3 regions of the Peribacillus sp. ACCC06369 genome follow, and region 3 is predicted to be linked to each of the others. Evidence: riboswitches for the same ligand, from Rfam matches in the RefSeq annotation. Region 3 holds a riboswitch; each other region holds the start of a gene.
The links. A riboswitch is a leader RNA that binds a small molecule or an ion and turns the genes downstream of it on or off. The one in region 3 is predicted to bind preQ1.

Region 1 (6,728 bases), 3.6 Mb from region 3:
ATGAAGCCATTGAAAAATTACAACAATACAACTGGCCAGGCAACATACGCGAACTATCTAATGTGGTCATGCGCACGCTAACTCTTGCAGACCATAAGTCTGAAATAACAGCCAATGATATCTCGCTATCTAACAGCCAGGTCACTCCGAAGAAGAAGGAGCGTCCGAATGAGATTCAGACAACTGAAAACCTTCTTGAAGAGTGGCGAAAAAAGCTGGTGGCCGACTTTAATGAGAAAGATGAACTGATGCTAGAAGAAATCCTTACGGAAATCAAACAGCTTCAATCCACAATTGGAAAGGAACTCGTCATGCAGGCACTGCAAAAAACCTACGGCAACCGGAATGAAGCAGCCAAACGCTTGCAAATATCCATAAGGAAATTACGCTATATATTAAATGAGAAGAACCAGACATAAAAAAAGGGGGATGCCCCGTTCCAGGGCATCCTCCTCTGTTACTATTCTAGCGTCAATACGATGCGTCCATTGATTTCTCCCTTTTCCATCATTGAAAACACATCATTGATTTCATCAAGCTTCCTCGTCTCTATATTCGTTCTGACTTTACCCTCAGCCGCAAATTGAACGGCTTCCTGTAAATCTTTTCTCGTCCCGACGATTGACCCTTTTACAGTTACCCCATTTAGTACCGTATCAAAAATCGGGATCGGAAGTTCATCATTCGGCAATCCGACTACGACCAGTGTCCCGCCCCTCTTGACTGAACTGTAAGCCTGTTCGAATGCTTTTTTCGTAACCGCTACAGAAATGGCTGCCTGCACACCGCCAACTTTATCCTTAATGGCTTGTACAGGATCAGTCTTAAGCCCATTAACCGTGAAATCCGCCCCCAGTTCCGCCGCCAGATCAAGCTTATCATCTTGAATATCGACAGCAATGACATTAAAGCCCATCGCTTTCGCGTATTGAAGGGCAACATGTCCCAATCCGCCAATTCCATAAACCGCTACCCAATCACCAGGTTTTGCTTCTGATACCTTAAGCGCTTTATAAGTCGTTACGCCTGCACAGAAAATCGGTGAAACTTCCGCAAAGTCAAGCCCTTCAGGAACCTTCACCACATATTTGGCAGGTGCTTTACAGTATTCCGCATACCCCCCGTCCACGGAGTAGCCTGCATTCAATTGATCCAAGCAAAGCGTTTCCCTTCCAGTCAAACAATACTCACAATCGCCACAGGCCGAGTAAAGCCATGGGATCCCAACGCGGTCACCGACCTTCAAGGAAGTTACGCCTTCTGCCACCTTTTCTATGATGCCTACACCTTCATGTCCTGGGATAAGCGGAAGCTTGGGCTTTACCGGCCAATCGCCATGTACCGCATGTAAATCGGTATGACACACGCCACATGCTTTAATTTTCACTAATATCTCACCATAATCCAATTCCGGGATGGGTACTTCTTTTATCTCAAGTTTTTGGTTAAATTCATTGACGACCGCTGCCTTCATTGTCTTGACCTGTTGTTTTGCATTTACAGTGCTAGCCCCTTGTTTTACATTCATGATTCATATTCCTCCCTTAATTAAGTGGATATTATTTCTTACTCCACTTATATTTCTTACTCCACTTATACAAGATGCAAGTGCCATGCCAATGCAAAAAGGCCAAGACGACAGCATCCAATTTAAAAAAGTGCCGAAAATTCGGCCCATTTGGACGAATTAACGGCCCAAGTTGGACGAAATCCGGTTTGTATATTGCAGAAAAAATAGCTCACCCTATAAATGGGAGGTGTCCAAAACATGGACCAATTTGAAAAAGCTTATGAATCCTATAAACAGCAGGGAACACCGCAAGCAAACCAACTTGATTCAGCAGGAAAAGAAGAAATCATCGCCGTAAGGAAAAATGAAGAGGACAATATTATCGCCATCAAGACCAACTCCGGCCGCGAACTCGACTACCCCACTGCCCTTTCGGAAGCCAAAGCAGGCATCCTGGCCAATGTTGACGTCTTTCATAAATATGGACGTGATATATTGCGGAGTGAGCCTGATGGGATAAAAGAAAATAACCTGGATCAACTGCCGGAGTTTTGAGTTTTCGGGGAAACTGCCTGATATGGGCAGTTTTTTTCTGTCTGGAGTTAAACATTAAAAAGAACCAGCATGATAGCCGGATCCTTATTTTTCATACTGATAGGATTCAGAGATTTCGAGCAGTTGCCCACAGGACTCGACAACCTCAATGATTTCCATCCACGACATGTCCAGTCCCAGTTCATTTGCATGGGAAATCTTATCCCGTAATTTCCGGATGGCATTCGCATCCTTCTTCCCTTTACTTTTCGAAGGGATTTGGAAGAAGCACCTCAATTCTTCATCCTTATGTATGATATCGAATTTATCACTGATTTGCAGGCACTCTATTAAATTGATATCCTCATTTTTATCGATTCTCCTCCTATATAATTCGGTTGCCTTTTCTAAACGGTCTTCGCTGATCATTGGATGCCAGCTTCCGTCGCCGAATCTATCCATGATGATATCGCTCATCCTCATTTCCAATAAGGTAATGTATCCGAATATCAGCATCCTAATTGGAGGCTTTTGAAGGTCGGCATGGGTAATCAACTTTTTAATTGAATTATTCTCTAATACGAAGACCCTTGTTTTATTCTTGAAAATATGGAGCAGCTGGATTAAAGGGGTTGAATCCGAAACCATTTCCCTTGGTGAAAAGTTTCTCAAATATTCCGAAATGCTCCCTTCACCCAGTTCTTCCCTTTCGATATATCCGATGATTTCCCCTTGATCTTGCACTGCCAATATATCAAAATTCTTTTTTTCCAATGCTTTCCGAATATCCAGCGCCAGATCGTTTGTATGGCAAAACTCAAGCTCCTGGGCTATGCTCTTAACCGTGATATTTTCTTCATAAAGAGTTTTAAGACTAAGATAGCTGCTATTGCTTTTTCTTTGGCTTCCATTTAACATCTTTCACCCTCCGCTCAGGAACACTTTCTGCACGATTTTCCGCTTTAAAATTATTGACCGATATAATGCATACGGCCCCCACAAATAAAGTCCACCCAAGTGGACTTTATCCCATTCATGTGGATCTTTTTGGTACCATTAATCAAAAGCCTTCCACTGCATTACCTGCTGCCGTTTCCTCATTCCCCTCTTCATTCCAAGCCTTGCAAACATCCACCCAATCCTTTGCTCCTGAATATTCAAATAATTCCGTGGGTGTAAGTTCTATTGCAGAGTTCGTACTGCCGCATGCCGGGAACAATGACTCAAAGCGCTTCATTGATACATCAAGAAAAACAGCTAGATCGTTAGCCAGACCAAACGGACAAACTCCTCCGATGGCATGGCCGGTCTGCTCAAACACTTCCTCGGGTGACAGCATCCGTGCCTTGAAACCGAACATCTGCCGAAATTTCTTATTATCCACTTTTGCGTCCCCAGCCGCTACAACCAAAATCGCATCATGACCTTCCCCCCTAAAGGAAAGAGTTTTAGCGATCCTCGCTGGGATAACGCCGATGGTTTCTGCAGCCTCACTCACCGTAGCGCTCGATGTTTCGAACTCCATTACATCGCCTTCCCGATCCCATTGTTTAAAATGGCTTTTGACACTCGCGATAGACATATTATATTCACTCCTTTGAAGTACATATAAAAATAATATCATCCTTCATTGCCATAAATCAAAATCCTATGGATGCTTGAAAACCTATAAATTAAAACCATTCTTTACAAATTGACGAAACAAGCTTACTTGGGATACTATTAATCATCGGGCAAACGCCTATACGTGGTTCGTAACCATCCCACGATAAAAAACTAGGGAGAGAGTAAAATGAATGTTCGTACACTCGTGATAAACGGGTTATTGGCTGCCTTGTATGTGGCGGTCTCATTGGTGTTTAAACCAATAGCTTTTGAGATGTTCCAATTTCGTGTACCGGAAATGTTGAACCATCTTATTGTATTCAATAAAAAATATATCTATGGTATTGTCGGCGGCGTCTTCATATCGAATCTGCTCTTTTCACCGATGGTTCCATATGATTTAATTTTTGGGGTGGGGCAATCCGTACTCGCCTTGCTGCTTGTCATTTTTGTTTCGCGGTTCATAAAAGGCATTAAAGGGCGGATGATCGCCACGATCATCTTTTTCACGTTCACAATGTTTTTAATTGCCATTGAACTGAACCTTGCCTTTGGCTTACCATTCTGGTTAAGCTGGATGACCACGGCTGTCGGTGAATTCGTTGTCCTCTTGATTGGCGCGCCAATCATTTATGGAATGAACAAAAGAATTCAGTTTGAAAAGTGGCTTTAAAGGAATCTTCGCTTCATGAACCCACTATAATGTAAAAGAGCTGTCTGCATCATGCGACAGCTCTTTTTTCACCAATTAACTTAAAAATGATAAACTATTAGTCAGAATGGTGGTGACCCTTTGAAAAAAGTCCTGACCTTAACCGGTCTACTGGTAATTGCATTATTTATTTTTTCAAATGCAGAATTATTTACTTTGATTTGGAAAAGTGACTTGGATTCAGTTATTAGCATATTGAAGGAAAACCTTTTGCTCACTTTTATTGTGACATTCGTATTGATGTTTGTCCAAAATTCATTTACAATCATCCCCTTAATTTTGCTTCTGACTATCAATGTAACGATATTCGGATTCATATATGGCTACCTATGGAGTTGGTTTACAAGTGTCGTTGCTTCAGGATTCATTTTTTATGCTGCAAGAAATTGGTTTCAGGAACTTCTCTTAAAGAAGATGGGGGAAAAATGGCAAAAAACTGTTGTGGAGCATGGCTTCATGTACGTGTTTACAGGCAGGATTTTCCCACTTATCCCAACAAGTTTAATTAACTTGGCTGCTGGAGTCAGCACCGTCACTTTCAAGGATTTTTTATTAGCGACGGCACTTGGCAACCTGATATACTTTTTCTTCCTATCGTTAATTCCATATGGACTCCTATCTGTTGAAATGAACCAATACACGCTAGTTGCACTCGCACTCCTCTTCTTATTATTTTTCATTATCTATAAGCGTGCAAAAAAGAAAAAGAACCTAACCTTATTCAGAAAAAATAGGTGACCCACATTGGTCCCTGTTTTTTTATTTAGGATTCTGCATATATTTTTTTCCGATAGTTTGTTAAAATGTGTATGTAATTTTACCTTTGAAATGTCTTAAAATCAGGGAGAATCTCCATGTCCAAACGCTCCATCTTAGCAATATATATCCTATCCGGGATTCTTACACTAGTCGTGTTCGACTTTTTTTTAACTACAAATATCCATAACAAAGAGGTCTTCATTCAACTTCAGAGAGTGGAAGGCATTGTTTTCCTTTTATCAATAGGCTTGATATTATTTCTTTATTTAGCTAAAAGGGAAGAATTCAAACAATTAAAAGAAGCGGAACAACGCCGGCGCACACTCATCAATTCAATGGTGGATTTCGTTAACTTCAAGGATGGTGATGGCCGATGGCTTGAGTCCAATACCTTCGGGCTACAATTATTTCAGTTGGAGCATGTAGATTATAAGGGAAAAAAAGACAGCGAACTCGCAGAATACTCCGAATTTTATAAAGAGTCGTTGATCTACTGTGAAGGTTCCGATGAAGAAACGTGGGTAAAAGGGGAAATTACAAGGTGTGAGGAAATCATCCCTCTTCCCGACGGCAATCACAAGACCTTTGATACGATTAAAGTTCCCCTGTTCAATGAGGATGGTTCACGAAAAGGCTTAGTAGTCATCGGCAGGGATATTTCTGAAAGGGTTGTCGCTGAGAATCAATTATTCGATAGTGAACAACGCTATAAATCATTGTTTGAACACAACCCTTATCCGATGCTGATGCTTGATTTAAATGGAATGATCACGACCGTAAATCCAAGGTTTGAAACGGTAACAGGCTTTCAACAGGAAGAAATACATGGAGCCTCATTCATTAAATTGAACTTTACTACAGAAGATGCGGAACTGATCCGTACATCTTGCCAATATGTCATCGAAAACCATAAGGGGATTAAGAAAGGGAAAGATATAGAATTCCTAACGAAGTACGGGAAGTCCATCTTACTTTCTTGTACGTTTGTCCCGATGATGGTTGGCGAGGATTTGGTCGGGATCATCACTTATGCTAAAGAAGTCACTCAAATTCGAGAAACCGAAGCACGCTTAAGAAGAACAGAAAAATTGTCGATAGTCGGCGAACTTGCCGCAAGTGTAGCCCACGAAGTACGAAACCCGTTGACTTCTTTAAAGGGTTTTGTCCAGCTACTTAAAAAGAGCGACCATCCCTATGAACAATACTACACGATTATGTTAAGTGAATTGGACCGGATCAATCTTATTGTAAGCGAGTTACTCGTTCTGGCAAAACCACAGGAACTTCCATTCAGCAAGCATCAAATCATCGAACTGATGAATGATGTCAAAACCTTGTTGAAACCAGAGGCGGACTCGTACCCCACCCAAATATCAATATCTGTAAAAAACGAAATACCGCTTCTATTATGTGAGGGAAACCAATTAAAACAAGTATTCATAAACATGCTCAAGAATTCAATGGAGGCATCCGCCGATCACATTTGGATTGATTTTGAGCGCAAGGACAATAACCTTTCCATTACCATCAAAGATAATGGAAGCGGAATAGAAAAAAAACGGTTAAAGCATCTTGGAGAACCTTTCTATTCCTCTAAAGAAAAAGGAA
Region 2 (6,728 bases), 3.5 Mb from region 3:
ATGGAGCCGCTTTCAACTTCGTATAATCTCGGAATCAGCTGGAACAAGGATGTTTTCCCTGATCCCGTCGCTCCTATGATGGCAAGCGATTCTCCCAGATCGATAGAAAAGTTCAAGTTTTTCAATACCGGTGCATCTGTTCCAGGGTAGCGGAAAGATACATCCAGGAACTTTATGCCTCCCCCATTGACGGCCTCACTCTTGCTTTCCAACTTACCCTCATCAATATCTATCGGGGTTTCAAATATTTCCGTCACACGTTCCGCGGAAGCCTTCGCACGGGAAATGACCATGATCAGCCATGAAAAAACGGAAAGTGATGCCGCAATCCTTGTGGCATAGTTTACAATCGCCACAACTTCCCCTACCTGTATATCTCCCGTTGTAATAAATTCGCTTCCAAGCCAGAGAATGATCAGAATTGCCACATTCATGACCAGCATCAGTACAGGCATGGTCGTTTCAATTAAACGAAGGGAAGACATAGTCTTTCTTTTCAACTCGTCATTTGCATCGTCAAACCGTCCAATTTCATGCTCCTTACGAAGAAAGGCTTTGATCAAGCGCATGCCTATCAGGTTTTCCCTCATGACACCGTTGACATTATCGAGCTTTTTCTGTACGAGCTTAAATAGAATAGCCGCTCGTTTCATAACCCAGCCAAGAAAAAAAACAAGAACCGGAATCGAAATGACCAAAACAAGGGAGAGTTTAAAATCTACCGCAATGGCCATTATCGCCCCGCCGATTACGATCAATGGCGCCCTTGCCATGATACGCAGGCCCATAAAAACCGTATTTTGAAGTTGGGTCACATCATTCGTCATCCTTGTGATCAACGAGGAAGTCGGGATATTATTCAAATTCGCAAAAGAAAACGCCTGTATCTTACCAAAAAGGCTTTTCCTGACATCATGTCCAAAACTCTGACTTACATGTGATGCCGTAAAGGAATTAACGATCCCGCCAATAAATGAAAAAATGGAAAGTCCAACCATGACGCTTCCCCATTTAATCACCACCGATAAATCTTTCTGTAAAATGCCATCATCAATTATTTTTGCTATAAATAGAGGTTGTAACAGTTCTACACCGAGCTCGACAATCATTAAGATTAAAGCAAGAATGATCAAGAGCCAGTACGGCTTAAGAAATGAGGCCAGTTTTTTCATCTATGACACCCTTCGATTCTTCATATGTAGATAGCATCTTTTCATCCTCTCATTATACATTTTTATACAGATTTTTTAAAAGATTTTAACTGATTCAAAGGATTAGTAAATAACTTGATTTTTTTTTAATAAATACTCTTGACAAATAACAGGAAATAAGCGAAAATTCTAATTGATAATGATTTTCAATTTCATTATTGATCTCTGAAATTTGATAAGCAATTACGATAATCTCTTATCGTACCCTTTTGATATTGTACATAGATACAATGTCGCCCCGGCTTCTCTGTGCCTAGTAAAAATTATATGCTCATTAGCGAATGCAAGTCACTGGAATATTGCCCCCTCTTTATTCAAGTAATTTATTCACGTTGGAAGCATATTAGGCAGCCGGGGACTATTTTTTATAAAAAAACTAATGAACTTACATATATGATTAAAGGAGCAGGATGATCATGAAACTTGAAGATATCATTAAAGAACGGCGCAGCATTAAGCGATTTAAGGACATTCCTGTTCCTATTGATACCATCCAATCATTATTGGAAACGTCGACATGGGCACCGAACCATAAAATGACCCAGCCTTGGCGCTTCGTCGTGGTACATGGCGAAAGCCGTTTAAAACTCGCAGAAGCAACCCGTGCTTTTATGGCAGGCAAAGAGAAGGACCCTGAAAAGAAAAACGCAGCCGGACAGCGAGGATATAATAAACTTATAGATGTCCCGATGTTCATCGCAGTGATCATGGAAGAGAATCCGAATCCAATGACACGTGAAGAAGATTATGCAGCTACAAGTGCCTTGATCCAAAATTTCAGCCTGCTTGCCTGGGAACAAGGAATCGGGATGATATGGGAAACATACGGCATGATCCACAGCATGGAGTTTCGTGAAGCTTTAGGCGTTAAACCTGGCGAGAAAATCGTAGGCAGCCTTCATGTCGGCTATCCCGACATGATCCCTGCCCCACGCCCCAGGAAAGAGATCGATCAACTCCTGACAATTATGGACTAACAAAAAGGAAAGCCTCCAATCTTGGAGGCTTTCCTTTTTTATTTGGGGAATGAGGGCAAACGTTCAATTCATCTATCATAATCACTGAAAGATCCCTCCGGTACATTTAATGAGGCATCCCGGCAACTACCCCTTTTTTCACCTTTAATCAATAAATTCGCTTCTTCTTCAAACCCAGCTATCAATCCATTCATCTATTCCTATACTCTGCCCCCTCATCATGTTCGATCCGACACGCGCTTGAGGAAATCATGGCGTTGTCCGCGGCCCCCTATAGGTTTCATTGATTTGCATCCGTTCTTCTTCCATTTGCTCATGCTGATTCTTCAGCATCAAGAAACTTCTCCCATATTGCGCCCACCATTTCGACCCCTATGAACAAAAGGGAATATCCCCGATAACCAAAAACCTCCTTTTTCAAGGAGGTCTCTAATTTCTCATTCTCAAAAGAACTCGTGATATAATGCCTGAATTGCCGTCTCTTCGTTGTGCCCTTTCACACCGAACATCATGCTAACCTCCGAAGAGCCCTGATTGATCATTTCAATATTCACCTTTGCTTCGGCTAACGCTTTTGACGCTCTAGCCGTTGTACCTACATTATGACGCATTCCTTCACCTACAACCATGATTAAGGCAAGATCATGCTCCACATTCACTTCATCGGCATGAAGCTCTTTCTTGATTCGTGAAATAATTTTCTTCTCGGCTTCACCCTTCAACTGGTCCTGCCTTAGAATAAGCGTCACATCATCAATGCCTGATGGAATATGCTCATATGAAACTCCGTAATCTTCAAGGATATGCAGCAGTTTCCGGCCAAAACCAACTTCCCGGTTCATCAAATATTTGCTAATGTAAATACTGCAAAACCCTTTATCACTTGCAATCCCAATAACCGGACCATTCGTATTATCCCGCGTGTTCACAATGCGGGTCCCTTGTGCCGTCGGATTGTTCGTATTTTGGATATGGACAGGTATTCCCGCACGGAATGCAGGAATCAGCGCTTCATCATGAAATACCGAAAAACCGGCATAAGAAAGCTCCCGCATTTCACGATAGGTTAACTCCCGGATTCCCTTCGGATTGGAAACCACATTTGGATTTACCGCATAAACGGCATCCACGTCCGTAAAGTTCTCATACAAATCGGCTTTGACCCCATTTGCAAGAATCGAACCCGTAATATCGGAACCGCTTCTTGAGAAGGTTAAAATATCACCATCTAACGTATATCCGAAGAACCCTGGAAATACTACGATTCCAGGCTCTTCACGCAGAGCATACAACCGATCATATGACTCTGGCTGAACCTGGGTAAATCCATCTACATCCGTAACGATTAAGCCAGCCTTCTTTGGATTTATATACTTTGCCTCTACCCCACGGCTTTGAAAATAACCTGCGACCAGCTTCGCATTATTATCTTCGCCACTGGCCTTTAAAGCATCCAAATAGCGCTTCTGGTTAGATTGGTCAGCATGCAACAGTGCTTTTAAATTTTCATGAATCCCTGTGATGACCTCCTCGGATATATCCAACTCTTCAGCAATGCTCGCATAGCGGGATACCACGTCTTCGATCAAATGCTCCCCGTTATCGCCGCGCAGCTGCTGTTCCGCAGCCTCAATCAATAAATCCGTCACCTTTATATCATCGGAATTGCGTTTCCCTGGAGCCGAAACGACTACAAACTTCCTCTCTGAATCAGCAACCACAATTTCGAATACCTTTCTCAACTGTTCACCTGACGCAAGTGAACTTCCGCCAAACTTCGCAACTTTCATCTCGACATCCCCTATTTTAAATAATATTCTGTCAAAATCAACTCTCCCTATTATTACGTTTTTTCTCTAAACAATCAAGTAAAAATTCCACTATAGGAGGACATTTGTATTTTTAAAGAGGACAAAATAATGTGATTATTGAAAGGGAATAGTAAAAGGCAAAAAAAGACAACGGCATAAGCCAGTTGCCTTTCCAATCTTTAGCGATTATCCACAGTTTCAGGGTATAAATCATGATTCATCAAGCGGTAATCCGCCATTTCCTCATACTTCGTCCCTGGTTTCCCGTAGTTTGTGTATGGATCAATAGAAATCCCGCCCCTAGGCGTGAACTTGCCCCATACTTCAATATATTTAGGATCCATCAACTCGATTAAATCGTTCATGATGATATTCATGCAGTCTTCATGGAAATCACCATGATTACGGAAGCTGAATAAATAAAGTTTCAAAGACTTGCTTTCGACCATCTTCACACTGGGAATATAGCTGATGTAAATGGTTGCAAAGTCTGGCTGGCCGGTTATCGGACATAAGCTAGTGAATTCCGGGCAATTGAATTTGACGAAATAATCACGGTTAGGATGTTTGTTATCGAATGACTCAAGAATTTCAGGCGCATAGTCGAATGTATATTTTGTCCCTTGATTCCCAAGCAGTGTAATTTCCTTTAATTCTTCTTCTTTTCTTCCAGACATAAAAAGTCCTCCTCATCCACGTTTGTCAGGGGAGATTCATAAAATGGGCCTCTATATAACAAAAACCATATCTCATCAAAGATATGGTTGATTCGTGAAAAAAATCAAAGCCATAGTTTTTTTAAGAGGGTGATGCTATGAACCTCTCCCGTTTATCGGGAAATATTTTAAAATTGTCATAGTAAATATAGAAAAAAAAATCTAATCTGTCAATCATACTTTTTAATTTTAGTTTGATTCCCACATGTATTCGGCTTAAAATGTAGAAGAAGTTTATCCTACATGAAGGAAGAGATTTAAACAATGTGGATTTTTGCAGCACTCATCACCAGTTTATGTTTCGGAATCAATAACAGCATTTTTAAATGGAGTAGCGGAAAGGGTTACTCAAAGGTACCTATCCAATTTTTCTTTTATTTTGTAGCTTTCATTTTGTCCATATTTTATGGAGTACTTATGGATGGTTTGAACCTGAACTTGCTGTCTATCATGCTTGGTGCAGCAATTGGTGTCCTGAACGCTAATGGTAATATCCAGATGGCAAGTGCCTTTGAAAAAGGGCCGGCAAGTTTAACATCACCATTAATCGCAGCGAATGCAATATTTCCCATCCTATGTGCTGCATTAATTTTTCATGAGCATATTTCTTCGCTGCAGTGGACCGGAATCATCTGCATGCTGCTTGCAACCCTTGTCATTCAGTATACACCTAACGCCAAGGGCAACCACCAATATTTACCTTGGATGATGCACACATTATTTTCCATATTATCTTTTGGTGTACTCGGCATTCTGATGACGACATCAACACGGCTTCATTTAAACTCCCTCGACATCCTTGTATCAATGTATGGGGGCGGAACTCTTTATCTGCTTTCAGTTCTATCCTTTAAGAAAGAAAAAATCAAGCTACAGGAAGTCAAAATTGGTTCCATCGTAGGTTTTTTAAGCATCATAGCCTATGGATGTTATTTCTATGCGTTGAATACCGGCATCGCAAGCATCATCTTCCCTGTCGTCAGCCTAAATTGTTTAGTTGTCGTTTTCGCAGGATGTTATTTATTCAAAGAAAAACTAAAATCCTATCAAATTGCCGGCGTTCTTGCAGCATTAATCGGTATTATCTTAACCAAAATATGAATATAGTTAATTTTAAAAAACAACCTGGCTGTAATAATCACACATGCCAGGTCGTCTTTATTTAGCGGTTCAAAAAAAAGTATTGACATCTCTCAATAAATATCAGATAATTTTGAATATTAAATCTCAACTTTTGCTAATTCCGCAATGTTTGAAAAATCTCCTCCCACGGGTATAAAAGAAGTAGTACAACCATCCCATTTAATACTAGAAAGGAACGATGCATAATGGAAAAAGTTACAGTAACAGTTGATTTCCAAGGAAAATCTTATCAAACTAACGTACTTACTAAACCGGGTACTAATCAAGAAGAAATTTTACAACAAGCCCTTCAACAAGTGGAAAAACAATGGAAAGCATAAAAAAGCAGGCATCGATTTAGATACCTGCTTTTTTTTATTACCTTTTTAGATATAACTCACCAAAATCACTATGCACTTTGTTTTTATATAAATTAACAATTAAAACCCTTTTCAATCCTGATTTCTGTATTTCATTTGTATTCTCTAAAGAACCCTCGATAGCGATTTTCCCATATAATCCACATAATTGTTTTTTCTTGTCACAATAATTTTAAGACGTTTTTACGTTACAACAATCAATTTGAATAACAAGTAATTTAGAAATTAAGACGATCTTTTTAAAGAACGCCTCAGTTTGTCGAAAAAATGGGATACGGAATGGCCTAATCCCGTATCCCTATCGCGATTACCGAGGGAAGCATTACGATCTTTTTAAAACAGACAGGGTATACTCCAAGATACTTTTCTCTTGAATATGGGATGAAACCTCACTGGATTGAAGAAATTCGCGACACTCCTGCCGAAAAACCAGCTTACCGAGTCACCAAAGACGCATGCGGCGAGGTGGCTTTGCAGACAGTCGGCGGAAAGGGAGAGTCTGAAAACAACT
Region 3 (6,728 bases):
ATGGCAATGACGATTTCAGATTTTATGTAAGGCAATACATCTCTTGCAAACTGCTCTGTACGGTCCACACGGTCGGCACGGCAGTTCATGATGACGATAGGAGGTTCTGTGCTGTATCCGAACGTATTGACGCGTTCCCAGATGTTCAGCGTCGATGATGCGTCATTTGCAGCAAACCCATTGACAAAGAAAGTTGGCTGGATGGAATCCCCGAATTTGGTGATCCTCATGGCACCTGGATCGGGATGCGCATTTAACATGCCGCGAAAAGCTGTTTTCTCATCGATGCCCAAAGCTTCTGCAACGGCCAACGCCAGTGAAGCGTTATCCGGAAATACCATATAGTCGAATTCGCGTAAGAATTCTTCCGAAATTCTTGAATTATCAGCAACGATTACTTTAGAGTTGCGTTCTTTGGCAATTTGCTTGAAAAAGTCCAAATATTCACTTTCGATGGTTATTAAGTGACCGTTATAGGGTATGGTAGCAGTGAAAGCTTCTGCAACCTCATCCAAGGTCGGTCCCATGACATCCATATGGTCTTCCAATACATTCACGATGACCCCAATGTTTGCTTGGATCATTTTATTTTGGAAGATTAGTTGATAGTCAGGCTGAACGGCCATACATTCACAAACCAGTGCTTCCGTGCCTAAATCGGCAACTTCTTTAACTACACGCCTTTGTTCTCCAATGTTGGGTCCTTCTGGGCGGCGTTTAATCGGTTTTTCTTTGTCGGTAAACCAATAGATCATTCTTGCTGATGTTCCGGTTGTTTTACCTACAGTTTTGTACTTAGCTTCCTGTATCACCCCTGTAATTAGACGCGTTACAGTTGATTTCCCTCGAATTCCATTCACATTCACACGTACCGGGATGGAGTCGAGACGCTTCTGATGGCGTTTTTGTTCGAATATGCCATAGCCAAGCAAAAAGATCGCACAAATAAATATTGGTGCCATTTTTTAACCTCTCTTTTTTTAAATATTTGATTTACTGAATACACACTACATGATTTTAAACTTAATAGGCAATAGTCAATTATTCTATTGTAATATAGTTAATGTCAGCTTTTTCAAATAAATGTATATAGAAGTGTAATAGTATCTAAAGGGATAAAATGCTTTATGAGTACAAAGAAATGGCTAAAAAACACGTAAACCTTGGAATATTTACACTAAAATATGGAAAGTGTAATAAAAGCCCATTTTGAACAGCATCAAAATAGTTTCATGAGCATTTGAACCCAATTCATTTTGGCTATATTTATATAATTATTTGTTTTTAAAAGTGAGGTTTATTACAGAATGATAATTGTTTATACCCATTTATTTGACCTAAATGTAACAATATTTATGCATCTGTCATTCAATGTAAGATATTGCACCTATCGACTCAATTAGTTGGACTCTTTTGAATATGGACAAAGATGAGTAAAAGAACACATCTCTTTTTTTTGTTATTTTTTGGTTTTTCCATTGAAAAATACCCATGGGCCTATAAAGTGATCTTTTCCTTTAACATGAAATAAACTAAAGTTCATCCAATTTTTTAAAAAAATACCTAGTTTCTTCTATTGATATAGTGTTAATAGAAGAATGAAAAATAAAAAAAGCTCAGATGTATATCTGAGCTTTCGGCTTATATATTTTAAATGAATCCGAATGGGTTATAACCCCGTTTGTGGGTTAGGAGCTACAACATTAGTGGCTGATTATGGAAGGGATCTGTTTAACTGGATTTCTTTCTATCGGAAATCTCAAGGTTGGAGCCTTTTTTACCGCCATCAATTACATAAAATCTAGGAGCTAATCTCCTTTTTCCTTGATTTTCAGGATTCATCTTCATATAATTTTCGTATTCTTTGCGAAAGAATTCTTCGGTTTCCCGTTCCATTGCTTTTCTTTCGTTAAAATCTGCGATGAATTTGAAAAAACGTTTCATATGAATTCCTCCTTATGGGGTTAAAAGGTCTTAGTTTAATAGTAACATATTGTTGGTGAAGTTTAACCTTTTTTGCGATTTTGTAGAAAAATTTATGATTTTGTGTGAATAAAGTTGTGAATGGTGTGGTTTGAATGAAAGTATGCAATGGATCCTTACTGATTATAGGTACCCGTGCATTGTGTTGAAGTGAACTGTCCGGATCAAGTGAATCCGTGTACCGGGATTTGCCGTATGCAGGTATTGGAAATGATGATTATTTCAGTTAAAATATTCCTGTAATAATATTTATTATACACTAAATATTCTGAAAACAAACGAAAATATTCACATCTAACCACTTTTGATTGATTTGTCTTTTGATGAATCATTAATGTGTATAGTGTTTTATTCCCCGAATATACGAAAACGAAACAATTCACATCATGGAGGGAAAATAAGCAATTTCCCGTATTCAAGTGACGGGAAATTGCTAGTATCATAATTTGAATTTCTTAACCTGTTCAGTCAGCAGTTCAGCTGACGATGCAAGTTCACTGGCATGGTTAGTGATTTCATCCATTGAAGAGCTGGATTGTTGGGCGGAGGCGGAGACTTGTTCGATTCCTGCCGCGGACTCTTCGGAAACGGCTGCGATATCTTCGATAGCCTGATTGATTTTTTTACTATTAGTAGAGATATATTTCAATTCATCTGTAATATGCTGTATTTTCATGCCTATATTCCCGACAGAGTGATTGATTGTTTCAAAGGTTCGTCCAGTGAGCGTAATCTGTTTCGTGCCTTCATCCACTTGTGTATAACCATCTTCCAGGGAGTGGACGACCGTTTTTGAACCTGTTTGTATAGCGGAGACAATATCGGTGATGTCCCCAACCGAGTGTGTGACCTCTTCAGCGAGTTTACGCACTTCAGCTGCGACGACGGCAAAGCCCTTGCCATGTTCACCTGCGCGTGCAGCTTCTATGGCCGCATTCAGCGCCAATAGATTGGTTTGATTGGATATATCCTTGATGACCAGCACAAGCTGCGAGATTTCCTGTGATTGAGAATCGAGTCCTTTCACTTGCTCAACGGCATTTTTGACAATCCCATCAATAATCTCCATTTGTTGGACTGAACTGCGCATTAAAGTGGTGCCCTCCTTAGTCAAGGAAAGGATCTCGGTTGAACTTTGAGATACTTCCACTCCTTCAAGATGGGCCTCCACGATCTTGCCTGTGAAATCATCCATCATGCGAACCATTTCAGCTGCCCGGTTGGCTTGTGACTCCGAACCTTCCGAAAGTTCGTACATGGTAGTCGCTATCTGCCTGTTGCCCTGTTGGACTTCATTTGCCGATTGAGTCAGATCCTCGCTTTGGCTGGAAACGGATTCGGATACAACCAGCATTTTTTCGATCGTATCACGAAGGTTTTTCTGCATTTGGTTGGCGGATACCGTTAATTCGCCTATTTCATCCTTGGACTTTTGCTCCAGGGGCTCATGATTCAGCTGCCCATCAGCTATCATTCTCATTCTGTCCCTGATTTTAAGGAGAGGGGTGGTAATGAGGTTGGCAGTCACAAGCGCGAGCAGAAGGCCGATAATGACAGCCGCAATCGAGATGATGATACTTGTCGTCTTGACCGATTTCCCACTTGCGATCACGCTTTCCCCTGAAGCGACAATCAATTCCTCACGTTCCAAAGTCAGCTCCTTGAGCCTTCCGTCACTTCATCGCCGACCGGTGCCACTTCATTTTTGAGTATTTCTTTAGCTCTTTCTTCATTTCCTTTATCATATTGAGTAAATACCCGGTCTACAATCATCGTCCTCCAATCCACGCTTTTCTCGATCAATTCCTTCGCTTTATCAGAATCGCTTATGGCCAAAAGATCCTCTTGGATGGCCTTGCTATCCTCTGTATATTGTAAAAACCTTTCTTTATAACTCTCGTCGCCATATAAAATATAGGCTCTTGCTAGTGCGGTTCTTTGTGCTAAATTATATAGTAGCTTTTCGTCTTGGATAAGAAGTGGAAGTTCCTCATCAATGATATCCTGAGACTGTTTAAGTGACTTGTTGCTGCTATAAATATTGAATGCTCCTAAGATGATACATAAAGATATGATGAGTGAAAATGCCACCAATATCTTTCCTTTAATGCTTTTCAAATTAATGGTCCCCTTTATCGATATTTTATTCACTCTTTTTTATCGGATGGATAATGGGATATTTAAGCAGAAGAGGAGATGATCAAGCTTTCCAATAGGCCTAATTTTCAATAAATATAAACATCTTGATTTCTTTTTGTTTTCAAGTTACTATTGACTTGGAAAAATATTATATTCCGCGTTAAGGCGGAAGAGGTTCTAGCTACCCTCTCAAAAAAACTAAGGAGAAACAGTGCTCTATTCTTAGGGTGCTGTTTTTTTCCGTAAAAAGGAGTTTTATAGAAATGAAGAAGAAAGAAAAGGCAGTGGTTGTGTTTAGCGGAGGGCAGGATAGTACGACATGCCTGTTCTGGGCAATGGAGAGATATGAGCAAGTGGAAGCGGTAACGTTTGATTATAATCAGCGGCACAGCCTGGAAATCGAATGCGCTCAAAAGATTGCCAATGAATTGGGCGTGCACCATCATATTCTTGACATGTCGCTGCTGAACCAACTGGCACCGAATGCGTTGACAAGAAGTGATATTGCAGTGGAGGACGGAGAAGACGGGGAATTGCCGTCGACGTTCGTACCAGGGAGGAATTTGCTGTTCCTTTCGTTTGCCGGAGTGTTGGCCAGTCAGATTGGCGCTAAACACATTGTCACCGGTGTCTGTGAAACGGATTTCAGCGGATATCCGGACTGCCGTGATGTATTCATTAAATCGTTGAACGTGACCTTGAACTTGTCGATGGACCAGTCATTCGTGATTGATACGCCGCTTATGTGGCTTAATAAAGAGGAAACATGGGAGCTTGCGGATCAGCTCGGAGCGTTCGACTTTGTTCGCGAAAAGACCCTGACATGCTATAACGGAATCATATCCGATGGCTGTGGAGATTGCCCGGCATGTAAGTTGCGGAAAAAAGGACTGGATGACTATGTAAGCAGACGGAAGGTGCTTTCATGATGTACGGTTTTACTATAGTGGATAAACTCCAAAAAATAGATGAAGATATTCAGCGCAGCCAATTGAAATATACCACCAAGAGGGTTCTGGTCAGTAAGGAGTTCACCTTTGACGCGGCGCACCACCTACATGACTATGAAGGAAAATGCAAGAACTTGCATGGCCACACGTATAAGGTCATTTTCGGCTTGAGCGGGTATACGGATTCACGTGGTTTGATGATAGATTTCGGGGACATCAAGGATATATGGAAAAATGAAATTGAAGTCCACCTTGATCATCGTTATTTGAATGAAACCTTGCCACTCATGAATACAACGGCTGAAAATATGGTTGTCTGGATTTATGAAAAAATGGCCGAAGCCCTTTCATTAAAAGATTATGAGGGTGCTAGAGTCGAATTTGTCCGACTATACGAAACGCCGACAAGTTATGCCGAAGCCAGACGGGAGTGGATGGAAAGTGAGTAAACTCCCGGTTATGGAAATCTTCGGACCGACCATCCAAGGTGAGGGAATGGTCATTGGCCAAAAAACCATGTTCGTTCGGACGGCAGGCTGCGATTATTCCTGTGCCTGGTGTGATTCCGCATTTACTTGGGATGGCACCGGTAAGGAAGATACCGTCCAAATGACTGCCGAAGAAATATGGGATGAGCTGAAGCGAATTGGGGGTTCCGGCTTTTCGTTCGTGACGATATCAGGCGGAAACCCGGCACTGCTGAAAAACCTAAATGGCTTGGTAGAAATCTTACATGAAAATAAAATGAAAATAGGTGTGGAAACACAAGGGAGCCGATGGCAGGATTGGTTTCTTGATATTGATGAACTGACCATTTCACCTAAGCCGCCGAGCTCAAGAATGAACACGGACTTTACGGTACTTGACCGAATCATATCGAACCTTGCCAATCGAAACCCTGAAAACCATGTCTCATTGAAAGTAGTCGTCTTTAACGAAGAAGATTACCAGTATGCCAAAAGTGTGCATGGCCGTTACCCGGATATTCCATTTTATCTGCAGGTCGGCAATGATGACAGCACGACGGCTGATGATAATCAATTGATCAGCGGTCTTTTGAAGAAATACGAAGAGTTAATAGATAAAGTGATAGCCGATGATGATTTGAATGATGTGAAAGTGCTGCCCCAGCTGCATACCTATATATGGGGTAACAAGCGAGGCGTGTAAAGAAAAGAGAGCAGGAGGCAGTGTGATGTGTAATCACACTGCCTTTTACATGTGGAAAGCTTCCTATACCTTTTGAAGGTGTGTAGCTTTGAAGGATGATGTGTATTTAAGGCCATACCCAAATAAGCGGTCCATTCCAATATGTGCGGTCCAAATTAAACCAATCATCATACATGCATCCGACTTTAGAAAAACGGCACGGTATAAGTGTGGAAAAAGTTATAAACTTTTGCTCCAACTCGTTCATCGATCGAATAGGTCAACATGGAAACATCAGGCAACAAAATCAATAAAAGGAAAATCCACCAGCTGAATTCAAATAACGAATAGACGTAAATCATCGCTAAAAGGACCATGAGTCCTTCGATATGAAGGAATTTCTTTACCATTTAAAAGCCTCCTGAAATTCAATTAACCATTGGTCAATGATATTCATGAAAAATTAAATAATGTTCTTGATGATATTTTTTACGTGAAAATCAGCTA

Region 1: it holds a riboswitch for preQ1, as region 3 does, so the genes downstream of both, QUF78_RS03065 (QueT transporter family protein) here and queC (7-cyano-7-deazaguanine synthase QueC) in region 3, are expected to answer to the same signal.
Region 2: it holds a riboswitch for preQ1, as region 3 does, so the genes downstream of both, queF (preQ(1) synthase) here and queC (7-cyano-7-deazaguanine synthase QueC) in region 3, are expected to answer to the same signal.

Annotation. Positions count from the first base shown of each region.
Region 1 is NZ_JAUCEN010000002.1:468,276-475,003, reverse strand. It holds gene QUF78_RS03090 (sigma-54-dependent transcriptional regulator) at 1-419, shown strand, start outside; gene adhP (alcohol dehydrogenase AdhP) at 461-1,474, opposite strand; gene QUF78_RS03080 (DUF3892 domain-containing protein) at 1,769-2,065, shown strand; gene QUF78_RS03075 (hypothetical protein) at 2,150-2,962, opposite strand; gene QUF78_RS03070 (YbaK/EbsC family protein) at 3,105-3,626, opposite strand; PreQ1 riboswitch class I at 3,786-3,830, shown strand; gene QUF78_RS03065 (QueT transporter family protein) at 3,837-4,322, shown strand; gene QUF78_RS03060 (TVP38/TMEM64 family protein) at 4,443-5,099, shown strand; gene QUF78_RS03055 (PAS domain-containing sensor histidine kinase) at 5,216-6,728, shown strand, end outside.
Region 2 is NZ_JAUCEN010000002.1:532,227-538,954, reverse strand. It holds gene QUF78_RS03375 (ABC transporter ATP-binding protein) at 1-1,172, opposite strand, end outside; gene QUF78_RS03370 (nitroreductase family protein) at 1,628-2,188, shown strand; gene QUF78_RS03365 (aspartate kinase) at 2,632-3,978, opposite strand; gene queF (preQ(1) synthase) at 4,179-4,676, opposite strand; PreQ1 riboswitch class I at 4,783-4,828, opposite strand; gene QUF78_RS03355 (DMT family transporter) at 4,980-5,816, shown strand; gene QUF78_RS03350 (BA3454 family stress response protein) at 6,044-6,178, shown strand.
Region 3 is NZ_JAUCEN010000002.1:4,060,892-4,067,619, reverse strand. It holds gene pgsB (poly-gamma-glutamate synthase PgsB) at 1-962, opposite strand, end outside; gene QUF78_RS20665 (hypothetical protein) at 1,732-1,944, opposite strand; gene QUF78_RS20660 (methyl-accepting chemotaxis protein) at 2,423-3,634, opposite strand; gene QUF78_RS20655 (CHASE3 domain-containing protein) at 3,637-4,101, opposite strand; PreQ1 riboswitch class I at 4,288-4,330, shown strand; gene queC (7-cyano-7-deazaguanine synthase QueC) at 4,386-5,051, shown strand; gene queD (6-carboxytetrahydropterin synthase QueD) at 5,051-5,521, shown strand; gene queE (7-carboxy-7-deazaguanine synthase QueE) at 5,514-6,242, shown strand; partial or broken gene QUF78_RS20635 (DUF4260 domain-containing protein) at 6,306-6,631, opposite strand; gene QUF78_RS20630 (TetR/AcrR family transcriptional regulator) at 6,685-6,728, opposite strand, start outside.